3 regions of the Virgibacillus kimchii genome follow, and region 3 is predicted to be linked to each of the others. Evidence: riboswitches for the same ligand, from Rfam matches in the RefSeq annotation. Region 3 holds a riboswitch; each other region holds the start of a gene.

Region 1 (4,256 bases), 370 kb from region 3:
TCCTCCGCATACCCGTTCAGTTTCATTCCATATGTCAGTTCGTCGATGACGGTATCAGTAATAAACTGATGTTCCGGATTCTGAAAAACATACCCTATTCTCTTTCTCAAATCTTTCTGGTTCCATTGCTGCAATTCTTTGTCAAAAAATAAAATCCTGCCTTTTTTACAAGAAAGCAATCCTGCCATTTGTTGCAGAAGTGTAGATTTCCCAGCACCATTCTCCCCTGCAATGGATACAAATTCACCACGGTTTATTTCCAAATTGACGTTTTGAAGAACGGTGTCTCTTTTCCTTTTAAACGTAAGGTTTTTGACGGATAAAATCTCTTCAGATGTTGGGAGGGCAGGGCGGACCCGAAAATTCTTGTTGTCGGACATATAGCACTTTGGAAGGAACATCCCTTCCTTTTTTAACAGTGCTGCCTGCCTGGTAAACACGGTGTGAGCAGGTCCTTCAGCAATAAGTTTTCCGCTGCTTCCTACAGCAAGCACCCTGTCTGTCATATCCAGCCAATCATCAGGCTCATGTTCAATGATGAGGAGAGTTAAACCCTTTTTTTGCTGCAGCGAGTGTAACAGGTCAATGAACTCGACTCGGGACAAAGGGTCCAGATTGGCAGTTGGTTCATCAAGAATTAAGAGTTCCGGTTCCAGCAAAAGCACGGATGCCAATGCAATTTTCTGTTTTTGTCCGCCTGAAAGCTCATGGATTTTCTTTTTTTCAAATCCTTCCATCCCGACATCCTGCAACGCTTGGGATATATGCTGTGGCATTTCCATGGAAGGGACTTTACGGTTTTCCAATGTAAATGCCAGTTCATCTTCCACTTTAATCATGCAAAATTGGCTATCAGGATCCTGAAACACGATGCCGATTTGCTGATTCAATTCTCCTTTTGGAAACTCCTGGACATGTTTACCGCGATAATAAATGTCACCGGAAGAAACTCCTTCCACTGCTTCCGGATATAACCCATTTAAACATAGGGCGAGACTGCTTTTCCCTGATCCGCTGGCACCGATAAGAAGCACTGTTTCATTTTCATACAAGGAAAAATGGATATTCTTTAATAAAGGGTCTTCCGGGTTTTCATAACTGAAAGAGAAGTCCTGCACGTCAAGGATGCGATTAAATGGCTCCTTTTTCACGTTGTTTATGCCGCTCCTTTCCTAAAGCATATCCGCGGAGCACCCCTGTTTTTGCCAGTTGGTCACTGATCCACTTCCCAAGTACACCGGCCAGCAATGCACCGCTCATCAATCTGACAATAAACATGGAAACAAGTAACCAAGGTGCCAACGCGATGTTTCCGGAAGAATACAGGTTCCAGACAAAGCTGAATACGGCAGCACCCATCCCAGCTAACACAAGGATCCGCAGTCGATAATCTTTCCATTTCGTCAGTGCAAAAGCAAGTTCCGCTCCTGCTCCCTGTATAGCTGCACCTAGGATCAGCTGAGGTCCTGCAGTCGTTCCGAGCAGCACTTGCACAATCCCGGCAATTAATTCAGAAGTAAACGCGACGCCGGGCTTTCGGATAATATAGGCAGCAATAATCGATACGATGAACCAAATACCGAATATAATCTCATATCCGAACTGACCGAGTCCAAAAGGGGCAAGCACATTTCTGAACCCTTGGCCTATCAGGTAAAATCCTAAATAGATCAGCCCAAATATTACACCTAAAGCTGACATGAGAACAATTTCTTTTAGCTTCCATTGGTTTGTCATTTGCACATATCTCCTTAAGCTTTATTGGACGGACTGTTGGCTGAAATGCTGAATGTCATGGTGACATGGGACACTTTATCCTGTACGAGATAAAAAGATTCCTGCAAAGTCCGGAAAATATCTTTTACATCCCCATCCAACCTGGTTGCATAATGAGAGGAGCTTACTTTGACGCCGCGTGATTTTGACAGATCAATCTGTTCATAGATTTTATCCATATAATCTTTTTCTCCCAACGGATAGAGGGAAAATTTACAGCCTGCTTCCTGGTTGATGGCACTTACCATGTCTTCATTTAAAGGGGTGTCTGTCTCGTCCATGTAGGCATCTGCATCGGTATCCCCCGGACATCCAATGGAAAAGGTTCCGTTCATGGCAACGTGCTCCCCGGTTGAAGCAGCATGAAGAAAGATAGCTTGTGTAATGTCGAAAACATGTACCATCTTTCCCCGGATGCAAGTGGTTACGTCATCAGTTTCCTTCCAGACTTTCGACGTATTTGTTTGCTCCAAAGCTGATAGAATAATATTTTCAAAGTCTGCGCTCATGGGGTGCAGGCTAAACTGGCACCCTGAAATTCTGCTTGTTCCGCAATAGTTTTCCATACATAATCTCCTCCTGAAAATAAAGTAAAAATAAAAAACTGCACTCCGTAGGGAATGCAGTTTGTCTGTAAAATTTCAGCTTAAAATAAATTCATACAGCAGACCGCACTTCCCCACGCTGGTATTATCCAGTTCGGGTTCCAAGGGTCAGATATCCATCTTCTCAGCCGCTAATGCAGCTCCCCCAGTGCTAAATTCAGATATGCAGTTATTTGTCTTCAGTATAAACATGAATCCTCCTGTTTGTAAAGGAAAACAGGTGAATTAACCACGGTATCCTGTTCCGGGAAGATTGCAATTTGTATAAACATCGCTATTTGGTGTTCCTCTGAAAGCTAAAAGTTATTTACACATGTTTCATTCCAATTTAAAATAATAACATAGGTTTTCCGTGTAGGAAGGGAGTGGACCGGATGCTATATGTCAATCCGGATAATTTTGTGTTAAAGCCTGCGTTGGCCACCATCCATTGTGAACCGAACTGGAAGTGGCGAAAAAGAGATCAGCCCATGCCCAACTATGACTTATTTTATGTTTGGAATGGGGAAGGCGAAGTAAAGCTGAACGGAAAAACATACCAGGTGGAAAAAGGACATTGTTTTCTGTTTAAGCCGGGTGATGAGACGGAAGCAACTCACAACCCCCAGGACCCCCTCGTGTTAACATACATCCATTTTGATATAACCGGGGAAGTACAACTCATCCCCTCCTCCCATCGCATGCTTAAAAATACGATTCGTTTTGAATCTCTATTAACCCAATACGTTCGGCTGTTCTTAGTAGAAACATATGCGGCAAAAACGGAAGGGAAGTTAATTTTAAAGCAATTAATGATTCATCTCTTAAGAGAAGAACAGGAAAAAGAAGAGAATATAGATGGTACAAGCAATAATTTAACAGAAACGATTCGCGAAACAGCCAATTTTATTCAACAGCATCCGGGAAAGCCACATACGATTGAAAGCTTAGCTGCACGCGCCAATCTTTCCCCGAGGTACTTTTCCAAAAAATTCAAGGAATTGATTGGGCATACAGTAAAATCCTATATTGTTTATTGCCGTATAAAGCGTGCAGAACATTTACTTTATTTTACCGGAATGACAGTAACGGAGGCGGCAAAAGCGCTTGGCTATAATGATCTGCATTATTTCAGCAGACAATTTAAGCAATATACAGGAAAAAACCCTTCAGAAGTAAGGTGAAAACACTGTAGCTGCAGGAAAGGTTGCCAGGGAAATTACACCCTCCCCCGGCAACTTTTTTATTTTTTTCCTTCTGTTTAAAGGAGGTGACTCGCTCGATCTTTGTAAAAAAATACAAATATTCTTCCAAAAAATCTAAATACATTTTTTCCCTCATCCATTATTATAAAAACAAGATAAATGGATCAGAGGACAGAACTTCATAAGGGTAATATTTCTGGTAATGCACGGCTAGTAATCAAGAGGAAGAAGAAATTGAAATTTGGGGGAATCAGTTTTGGTAAAAGTAGATTATATTCAACATCAGTTTTCTGAAAGAATAGGTGGAGCGCAGTTTGGCAAGAAAGACGAGATCTATAAATTTGAAAAAATAAAAAGAGCAAAGAGAAAAGCGGTGAAGGATCATCCCGGAAAGCTACTAATCGATCTTGGGGTTGGTGAACCAGATGCGATGGCGGATGAAATTGTGATTCAAAAACTGGCTGAGGAAGCAGCAAAAACAGAAAATCGCTTCTATGCCGATAACGGAGTGATGGAATTTAAGCAGGCGGCGGCAACCTATATGGAAGAAGTATTTGCAGTAAATGGCCTTGATCCTGATACGGAAATCAATCATGCCATAGGATCAAAGTCGGCTTTGGCCATGATCCCCACAGCATTTATTAATCCCGGTGATATTACCATCATGCCCTCTCCGAATTATCCCGTTTTA
Region 2 (4,256 bases), 850 kb from region 3:
CGGAATAAAATTCCTGCGTACGAGCTCCATTACTGATATACCACAAAACCCGGCAATGGCAATTAATGAGGACCAGGCTACCAGTGTACCACCGCCGGTCCATATTGAACCCATTTGCCCAATTGCTGCAAGCGTACCGGCATCAATTGAAGCATTTGCTAATGAAGCAGACAGTGCTCCGGTTAAGGGCAGACCGGAAAATCCTGAGCCGTCCAATCCGGTTATAATCCCAATAAGCAACACACTGAATGCTGCCAAAAACGCACTTTGTGGTATATATTCCTGGGAAGCCTGCACAATATCAAAAAGGAAAGCCGGTGCGTTTTCTTCTATTCCTAAAATGCTTCCCGAAAAATCCGGACTTCCCAGGAAGAAAAAACCGGCAATCGGAATAACAGGTCCCATCGCTTTGAAAGCAAAAGTAAAGCCATCGGTAATATGGGTACTGATATACTCCAATGCATGCTTTTTCCCAAAAGCAATGGTTGAAAGTAATAGCAGTATTACAGCAACACCGCCGACAAAGGCAGCTCCATCTCCCCCTTCCAATCCGCTCATTCTTCCGCTCAGCAGCTTTTCATATACCATATAAATTACAACACCCAACAGTGTTATTGGCACTAGAATGGCAAATATTCTGCTCCACCTATCCAGGTTTTCGGTTCCCTGTTTTTTATCCGACACTGAAGCAGATTGCATCTTCTGTACTTCCCATTCATTTCTCTCATCATCCCTGGACCTTATATTTTTCCTGTACAGTAAATAAGCAAGCATGATGGCAATCACACCGGATATGCTGGATAAGATCAATGCTTTATCAGCAACGATCGACGTTTCTATCCCTGCAGCTGTTGCAGATAAGCTCGGAGCAACCTGAACAATATAATCAGACGAAAGTGCCATGCCCTGACCTGCAATCGCAATAGCTACTGCAGCTGTCATAACCGGTAACCCGGCACGAACTGCTGCAGGTACAAGCAGCGCACAAATCAATGGAACCGCCGGTGTTGGCCAAAAGAACAAAGAAATTATATACGTGACAATTACTAGTATAAAAAAGGAGATATGTCCATTAGTCATAAACTTCTGGATAGGCTGTATCATTTTTCTGTCCGCACCTAAATCCTTTAAAGAATTTAATAGTGCAAGCATAAAGGTAATGATCAGAAATATGTTAAACAGTTCCTGGGCAGCAACCAAATTTGCCTGAAATATTGCTGTAAATCCGTCAACTAAATTCCCGTGATAAGCCAAGGCAACAACAAATGTCCCAAACAAAGTAGGCATCACTACGCCTTTACGGAAAATCATGGTGGCAATAATGCCCAATGTAACTAAACCATATAGCCAATGAGAAAATGATAGCTCCACCATTCTCCCCTCTCCTCCCTTCCATGGTCATATAGCCTATGCCGAAACTATATGTTTAGTTCATATTCATACGGGAATGAAGAAAGTGAATACTTGAAAGGGAGGTATTTAAAATGAAACCATTTATCAAGGAATATACAAATGACGAACAACTGGCAACAGATGTAAACCTCTTAAAAGATCGAGGCGTGGACAAAGACAATGTCTATGTACTTTCCCATGATGATGACCGAACCGAGCGCATTGCAGACAACGCAGATGCAAATACAATCGGCATGAAAGAAATGGATTTTGGGGATGCAGTCGGAAACCTCTTTAACAGTAAAGGAGACGAACTGCGCACAAAACTTAAAGAGATGGGATTAAGCGACGCAGAAGCAGAACAATACGAAGAAGAAATGGACGAGGGCAAAGTACTACTGATTGTGACAAATGAAGATGTTGATTATTTATTATAAAGTAAGATCATTGAACCCGGCTGTTATGGCCGGGTTCACCTTTTACACCGGGTTAATACCTCTGCTCCTGAGATTCTCCTTTTCCAATAAAAAAGGTAACCTCTGTATGCTCAAGGTTACCCTTTGTGAGCGGGCTGACTGATTTACGCTGCATTAATTAATGTTCTTGGCTGTTTATGGAACAGGAAGAACACAAGCACTGTACATAAAACAAATGATGGCAGCATGTAGGATGCATTATAAATTAATGAATAAAGCCACGCCGGCTGACCTTCCACCGCGGAGCCAAAGAAGACGATCCCTGCGATATAATGTGCAAGGAAGCGTAATACACTGCCCAATAAAACACCAAATGTAATATAAGTTAAATATATTTTTGTTTCGCCGTTTTTAACAGCCTGCTGAACTATTCTTGCAAAAACGCCGGCAAATCCTAATACAGTAAATGCAACGGCATAATCAAGAATACCCTGCACAGGATGCAAAATATAAGCTGTTCCGGTGGCAACCTGCAATACTCCAAGTAAAAATCCGGACAGTAAGCCACCCTTTAGCCCCCAACGAAACGCCACAATAAAGATTGGTATCATGGCAAACGAGACCGAACCACCCTGGGCCCAAATTTTAAAAGATAAAAATGGTAAAATGTCCAAAAGTAATGCCAATGCTGTAAAAATAGCCACTTCAATTAAAAATAAAACTCTTCTGGATTGCAAATTAACACTCCTTCCCCCTATTTTGGAACGCAAAAAAAGCAATGCCAAGGGGAAGACTTCCTGATGGGAAACCCGCTCACATTGCTTTATTCCATCAAAAAAGCCACCATCCCTGCGCTAGTATTAACTAACAGGTTCTAAGGGTAAGAACACATACCTTGTTCACTCTCAGCCAAAAGGCTCCCCCTGCAGGCTTTCAATCTATGCTTTTTTCACTTTATACCATTGTATACCAGACAATAGTAAACTTCAATGTTTCATGTGCGTAAGATCTAACTGACTTTAAGCTTTCGTATTTTCACCTGCCAAAGTTATAAATTCCTTGACATCTGCTACACATAATTCAAGCGCTGATTCCGGGAGTTTGACACCTAAATTAAATAAAAAGTGATCATAAGCCAGTGCAGGCTTATATTTTTTTGTCAAATTCCGCTTTAAATAATTGCGTACTATTTCGTACTATTGTATAATATAAAGTATAAACACAGTACGGAGGAGATGTGTGTGCGCATTAAAAAAAGTGTTTCCAAAGGGTCAACGTCCTATTCTGTTATTAAAGATGTTTATCGGAACGGAAAGAAAACCTCAAAAGTCGTTGAGGCTTTAGGAAACGATGAGGAAATTTTAGAAAAGCATCCCGGTGTAGATCCCTATACCTGGGCAAAAGAATATGCCAAAAAATTAACACAGGAAGAAAAAGAGAGTAACTATAAAATCATTGCCAGATACAGTCCAGCCAAGCAGATAGAATTGAATAAACAAACGTTGTTTAATTCCGGTTATCTTTTTTTACAATCCCTTTATCATAAACTAAAATTAGATCAAATCTGTCAGAAAATCTCTCAGAAATATGAATTTGAATATGATCTTAATGAAATTCTTTCACGTCTTCTGTATTTGCGCATTCTACATCCCACTTCTAAAAAGGGGACGTTTGAACATTCGAAGGACTTACTTGAGCCCCCACATTTTAAGGAGCATCAAATGTACCGGGCACTTGAAGTACTTGCGGAACAATCTGATTTCATTGAAGAAATGGTCTATAAAAACAGCCTCCAGGTGGTTGATCGAAACACGCAGGTTTTATATTATGACTGCACCAATTTTTTCTTTGAAATCGAGGAAGAAGACGGTATGAAACAATATGGGGTTTCTAAAGAAAATCGGCCCAGCCCAATTGTTCAAATGGGACTATTCATGGATGGATCAGGACTGCCACTTGCCTTTAGTATGACACCTGGAAACAGAAATGAACAAACCACCTTGAAACCGTTGGAACGCCGTATTCTAAAAGACTTTAACCTTTCGAAATTTGTGGTATGTACAGATGCCGGACTATCTTCGAATAAGAATCGGATATATAACACGAAAGGACAACGCGCATTTGTCACCACACAGTCAATCAAAAAACTGAAGAAGTTTTTGAAGGAGTGGGCGCTGGATTCTAAGGGGTGGCGAATACCGGGAAGCAATAAAAAAGTAAATTTAGAAGATGTCCGCAAGCTCAAAAATGACCAGAGAACGTATTACAAGGAGCGTTGGATAAAAGAAAATGGATTGGAACAAAAGTTAATTGTCACGTACTCCCCCGTTTACCAGCGATATCAAGCATCTATTCGGGAAAAACAAGTAGAACGCGCGAAGAAGAAAGTGGAAAATCCAAGCTCGTTGAATAAGCATAATCAGAATGACCCAAAGCGATTCATCAAAG
Region 3 (4,256 bases):
GTGATCATCCTGTCCAACATGTATACCATCTGCTTCCAATGTCTGAACGAGTTCCACATCATCATTTACGATAAATGGAATGCTGTATTCCCGGCAAATGTCACGAAGATCCTTACCCAATTCCAGTTTTTCCCTGCCGGTCAAAGCACCATCTCCTTTTTCCCGGAACTGATATGCGGTGATACCGGCTTCTCCTGCTTCTTTTAAAACGTCTCTTGGATCTCTGCTGCAATCCCCGCTTCCCATTATGAAGTATTTTCTCAGCGCTTTTCGTACATTATATTGCATACGATCATCCCTTCTTTAGATGCATTAAATGTGTCTGACGGCCTACTATTTGTTTCCGGATTCTATTTCCTCTTCAGATCGGACAGCCCAGTGATTTGTCGGGCCATTACCATTGCCCAGGTTGAAGGAATGTTTGATGGCTGCCGTAACAAATTTCTTTGATTTTTGAACAGCTTCCTGCAGTGACACTCCCTGGCTTAAATAGGCAGTAATTGCAGCTGAATAGGTACAGCCGGTACCATGCGTGTTTTTTGTATCAATTCTCTTTGCGGTGAAAACGGAAAGTTCTGTTCCGTCATACAGAAAATCCGTCGCTTCACCATCCAGGTGACCGCCTTTCACTAATGCTGCTCCTGCCCCAAATTCTTCAACAAGTTTTACTGCAGCATTTTTCATATCATCTCTTGATTGAATTTTGTCTCCTGTCAGAAACTCTGCTTCCGGAATATTAGGTGTTACAAGGGCAGTTAGCGGGACTAAATGGTCGCGCAAGTAATCCCGTGCGTTTTCGAGTATGAGCGCATCCCCACTCGTTGCCACCATAACCGGATCCATGACGTATGGCGCGCTCATACCGGAAATTTTGGCCTTCATCATTTTCATCATGTCTATGTTGGCGATCATTCCGGTTTTGAATGCATCAACAGGCATGTCGGAAAACACGGAATCCAGCTGCTTCCCGATCATGGAAATAGGCAGGTGATACACATCCTGAACACCTGTTGTATTTTGAGCGACGACGGATGTAATTACCGACATCCCGTAGCTTTGCAGTTCCTGAAATGTTTTTAAATCAGCCTGAATTCCCGCACCGCCGGTTGGATCTGTGCCGGCAATCGTCAGGGCACTATGGACTTTTTTCAAGTTTTTTCCTCCTCAATATCTATTTATTTAACAGACTTATACGCTTAGCAGGTTTGTCTGTTTCACTTTTGCGATAATAAACCAGCCAATAAGCGCGCCGGTGACACTGCTTACAAGAAATGAAGGTATAAAGGCAAAAGCACCAGCAGCACTTCCCATCAGTATTTGTGCAATCGGCACGGCAAATAAAGCACCGATTATGCCGCTTCCAATGGCCTCACCGCCGGCAGCAAAACCGAGTTTTTCGGTTTTTTTGTAAAGATAGCCTGCGACCAGCGCTCCCACCATACCACCGGGGAATGCCAGTAATGTACCAAGGCCAAGCATATTTCTTAATAAGCCGATCATAAAAGCAATGCCAACAGCAGGCCACGGTCCGAGAGTCACGGCAGCCATCACATTGACAGCATGCTGCACGGGATAGGCCCTGGCTACACCGGCAGGAAACCATATTAACTGGGCACCCAATGTTCCAATGGCAACAAATACAGCCATGGTCGTTAATAGTCTTGTTCGGTTCAAATTAATACCTCCCTTTAAATGAGGTTCCAGGTACAGGTGAGTTTCTAAGACTCTGGCGGAAAGGGAAGAGGCAGCCTGGTGAAAGCTGCAGGGCAGAAAGTGGATGAGTTAGCGGGTCAGTTGTCGTGATTTGCTGACAGCATGAATAAAACAAAGCCGGATCCAAATTAGCGGACCCGGCTTTATATGCTGAGAATAGTATAGTCTTTGTCATCTGACTACTTCCCTCCGCTGGCATTAACCAGATCAGGTCCATAAGAGTTGGAAAGCCTCACTTTCCTCTCAGCCCGTATTTTGGGCACCTCCAGTAGTGTGAAACTATTGATTTGTCGATCATAGAATAACATATTTTGATCAGGTTGTCATGAAAACAGGTATTCTGCGTGTATCCTGTTGGGATTGATTCGCGAAAATTAAGACACGTGGCGAATAGCCTTCATAATTTGTCCCATAAATGTCTGCGTGGTAGCGCAGATGAATTTGTTTTTTCGGTAAATAAAGCCGATTTCCCGTTGTGGTGTTGGGTTAATTAATTTCACCTTTGTAATTCGGGGGTTGTTCAGGGAGTCAAGGTAAGGTTCAGGCAAAATCGTTACCCCTACCCCCTCGGAAACCATCTGGATTAAAGATTCCAGTGTTGTCATTTCCAGGATTGGCTTCAATGTGAAACCAAGCTCCTTACAATATGAGTCAATCAACTGTCTCAGGTAATAACTTTCAGGAAGCAGAATAGTTGATGTACTTTCGAGCGTTTTCATATCCATCTCCCATTGAGAAGCCAGCGGGTGATCGGAAGAAACGGCAAGAGAGAGTTCTTCCGTAAATAACGGTGTTGAATCAAATTCTTTCTCTTCCACAGGTAAAAAGGCGATCCCCAGATCCAACTCATTTTCAATCAGTGATTTTTTGATGTCTTCTGTTTTCAATCCATGGACAGAAAGCTTTACATTTGGATATAATCGCTTGAATTCAATGATGGCCGGAGGGAGCAGGTAATTCACACAGGAAAGGAGGGAGCCGATCACCAATTTACCGCGCTGCAATTCATTTAAGTCACGGAGTGCCGCCTCTGCCTGTTCGACTTCAAAAAAGATGGACTGCGTATAGTACAGTAAAATTTTCCCGGCTTCCGTCAGTAAAATTCTTTTGCCGATCCGGTCAAATAAAGGAATACCCACTTCATCCTCCAGCCGTTTAATCTGTTCGCTCAATGTAGGCTGGGAGATATTTAATTTCTCCGCCGCCCTGGTAAAATGCAACTCTTTGCAGACAATCATGAAATACTCCAACTGCCTTAATTCCAAATATATCTCCTCCTTTCGATTGATAGGTGTTGCCTCTATTCTGAAGGAGATAATAGGTATGGGCAATGAAAATGTTTTTTTACGGTTACGGCGAGAAGAGTGGATATAATAGATGGAAAGATTGAAGGGGTGGGTGGCGTGGAGAGGAAGCCGTCATAGAAGTCTAATTAATGCTCGTTTAACCATGAAGGCAGGAATCGTGAGAGTAGAGGTCAGGCTATTTATGATAGAGTTGCCCTCGTGTACACGTTCGGTCGTTTCTTTCTCTGACCATGAATGATAGAACCGATCTCAAGTACACGCTCGGCGTAAATCCTGCCGACCATGTATGATAGAATCGCTCTCAAGTACACGCTCGGCGTAAATCCTCCCGACCATGAATGATAGAACTGATCTCAAGTACACGCTCGGCGTAAATCCTGCCGACCATGTATGATAGAATCGCTCTCAAGTACACGCTCGGCGTAAATCCTGCCGACCATGTATGATAGAATCGCTCTCAAGTACATGCTCAGTCGTGAATTCTTCCGATCATGTATGATAGAACCGATCTCAAGTACACGCTCGGCGTAAATCTCACCGACCACGTATGATAGAACCGATCTCAAGTACACGCTCGATCGTAAATTTTCCCGACCATGTATGATAGAACTGATCTCAAGTACACGCTCGGCGTAAATCCTCCCGACCATGTATGATAGAGTCGCTCTCAAGTACACGCTCAGTCGTGAATTCTTCCGATCATGTATGATAGAACCGATCTCAAGTACACGCTCGGCGTAAATCTCACCGACCATGTATGATAGAATCGCCCTCAAGTACACGCTCGATCGTAAATTTTCCCGACCATGAATGATAGAACTGATCTCAAGTACACGCTCGGCGTAAATCCTCCCGACCATGTATGATAGAATCGCTCTCAAGTACACGCTCGGCGTAAATCTCACCAACCATGTATGATAGAACGCCCTCAAGTACACGCTCGGCGTAAATCCTCCCAACCATGTATGATAGAACCGATCTCAAGTAACCGCTCGACCCTCAGCTATGTGCACGGCTGTATTTCCCTCCGGCCTGGGCTTCTTTCATAAAGGAATAAAAATAATGTTATCGAATGAAATCCGTAATTGGTTTACTGGATTTTTAGGTGAAATATGAAGATGACCAGATTTATATAAATCCTTGAACCTGGGACTGCGCGTGAATCCTCGTCCCATCGAAAAGATCTGGGACTGCGCGTGAATGCTCGTCCCACCGAAAGACCTGGGACTGCGCGTA

What was found. A riboswitch is a leader RNA that binds a small molecule or an ion and turns the genes downstream of it on or off. The one in region 3 is predicted to bind thiamine pyrophosphate.
Region 1: another riboswitch for thiamine pyrophosphate. It lies ahead of ACZ42C_RS16520 (YkoF family thiamine/hydroxymethylpyrimidine-binding protein); the one in region 3 lies ahead of thiW (energy coupling factor transporter S component ThiW).
Region 2: another riboswitch for thiamine pyrophosphate. It lies ahead of thiT (energy-coupled thiamine transporter ThiT); the one in region 3 lies ahead of thiW (energy coupling factor transporter S component ThiW).

What each region holds. Positions count from the first base shown of each region.
Region 1 covers NZ_AP043951.1:3,417,360-3,421,615, forward strand. The annotation lists gene ACZ42C_RS16510 (ABC transporter ATP-binding protein) at 1-1,151, opposite strand, end outside; gene ACZ42C_RS16515 (ECF transporter S component) at 1,132-1,737, opposite strand; gene ACZ42C_RS16520 (YkoF family thiamine/hydroxymethylpyrimidine-binding protein) at 1,752-2,342, opposite strand; TPP riboswitch at 2,436-2,538, opposite strand; gene ACZ42C_RS16525 (AraC family transcriptional regulator) at 2,756-3,544, shown strand; gene ACZ42C_RS16530 (LL-diaminopimelate aminotransferase) at 3,822-4,256, shown strand, end outside.
Region 2 covers NZ_AP043951.1:411,131-415,386, reverse strand. The annotation lists gene ACZ42C_RS02140 (hypothetical protein) at 1-1,371, opposite strand, end outside; gene ACZ42C_RS02135 (YflT domain-containing protein) at 1,485-1,829, shown strand; gene thiT (energy-coupled thiamine transporter ThiT) at 1,973-2,545, opposite strand; TPP riboswitch at 2,638-2,742, opposite strand; gene ACZ42C_RS02125 (IS1634 family transposase) at 3,050-4,256, shown strand, end outside.
Region 3 covers NZ_AP043951.1:3,783,269-3,787,524, forward strand. The annotation lists gene thiE (thiamine phosphate synthase) at 1-288, opposite strand, end outside; gene thiD (bifunctional hydroxymethylpyrimidine kinase/phosphomethylpyrimidine kinase) at 334-1,152, opposite strand; gene thiW (energy coupling factor transporter S component ThiW) at 1,189-1,674, opposite strand; TPP riboswitch at 1,881-1,990, opposite strand; gene ACZ42C_RS18455 (LysR family transcriptional regulator) at 2,088-2,984, opposite strand.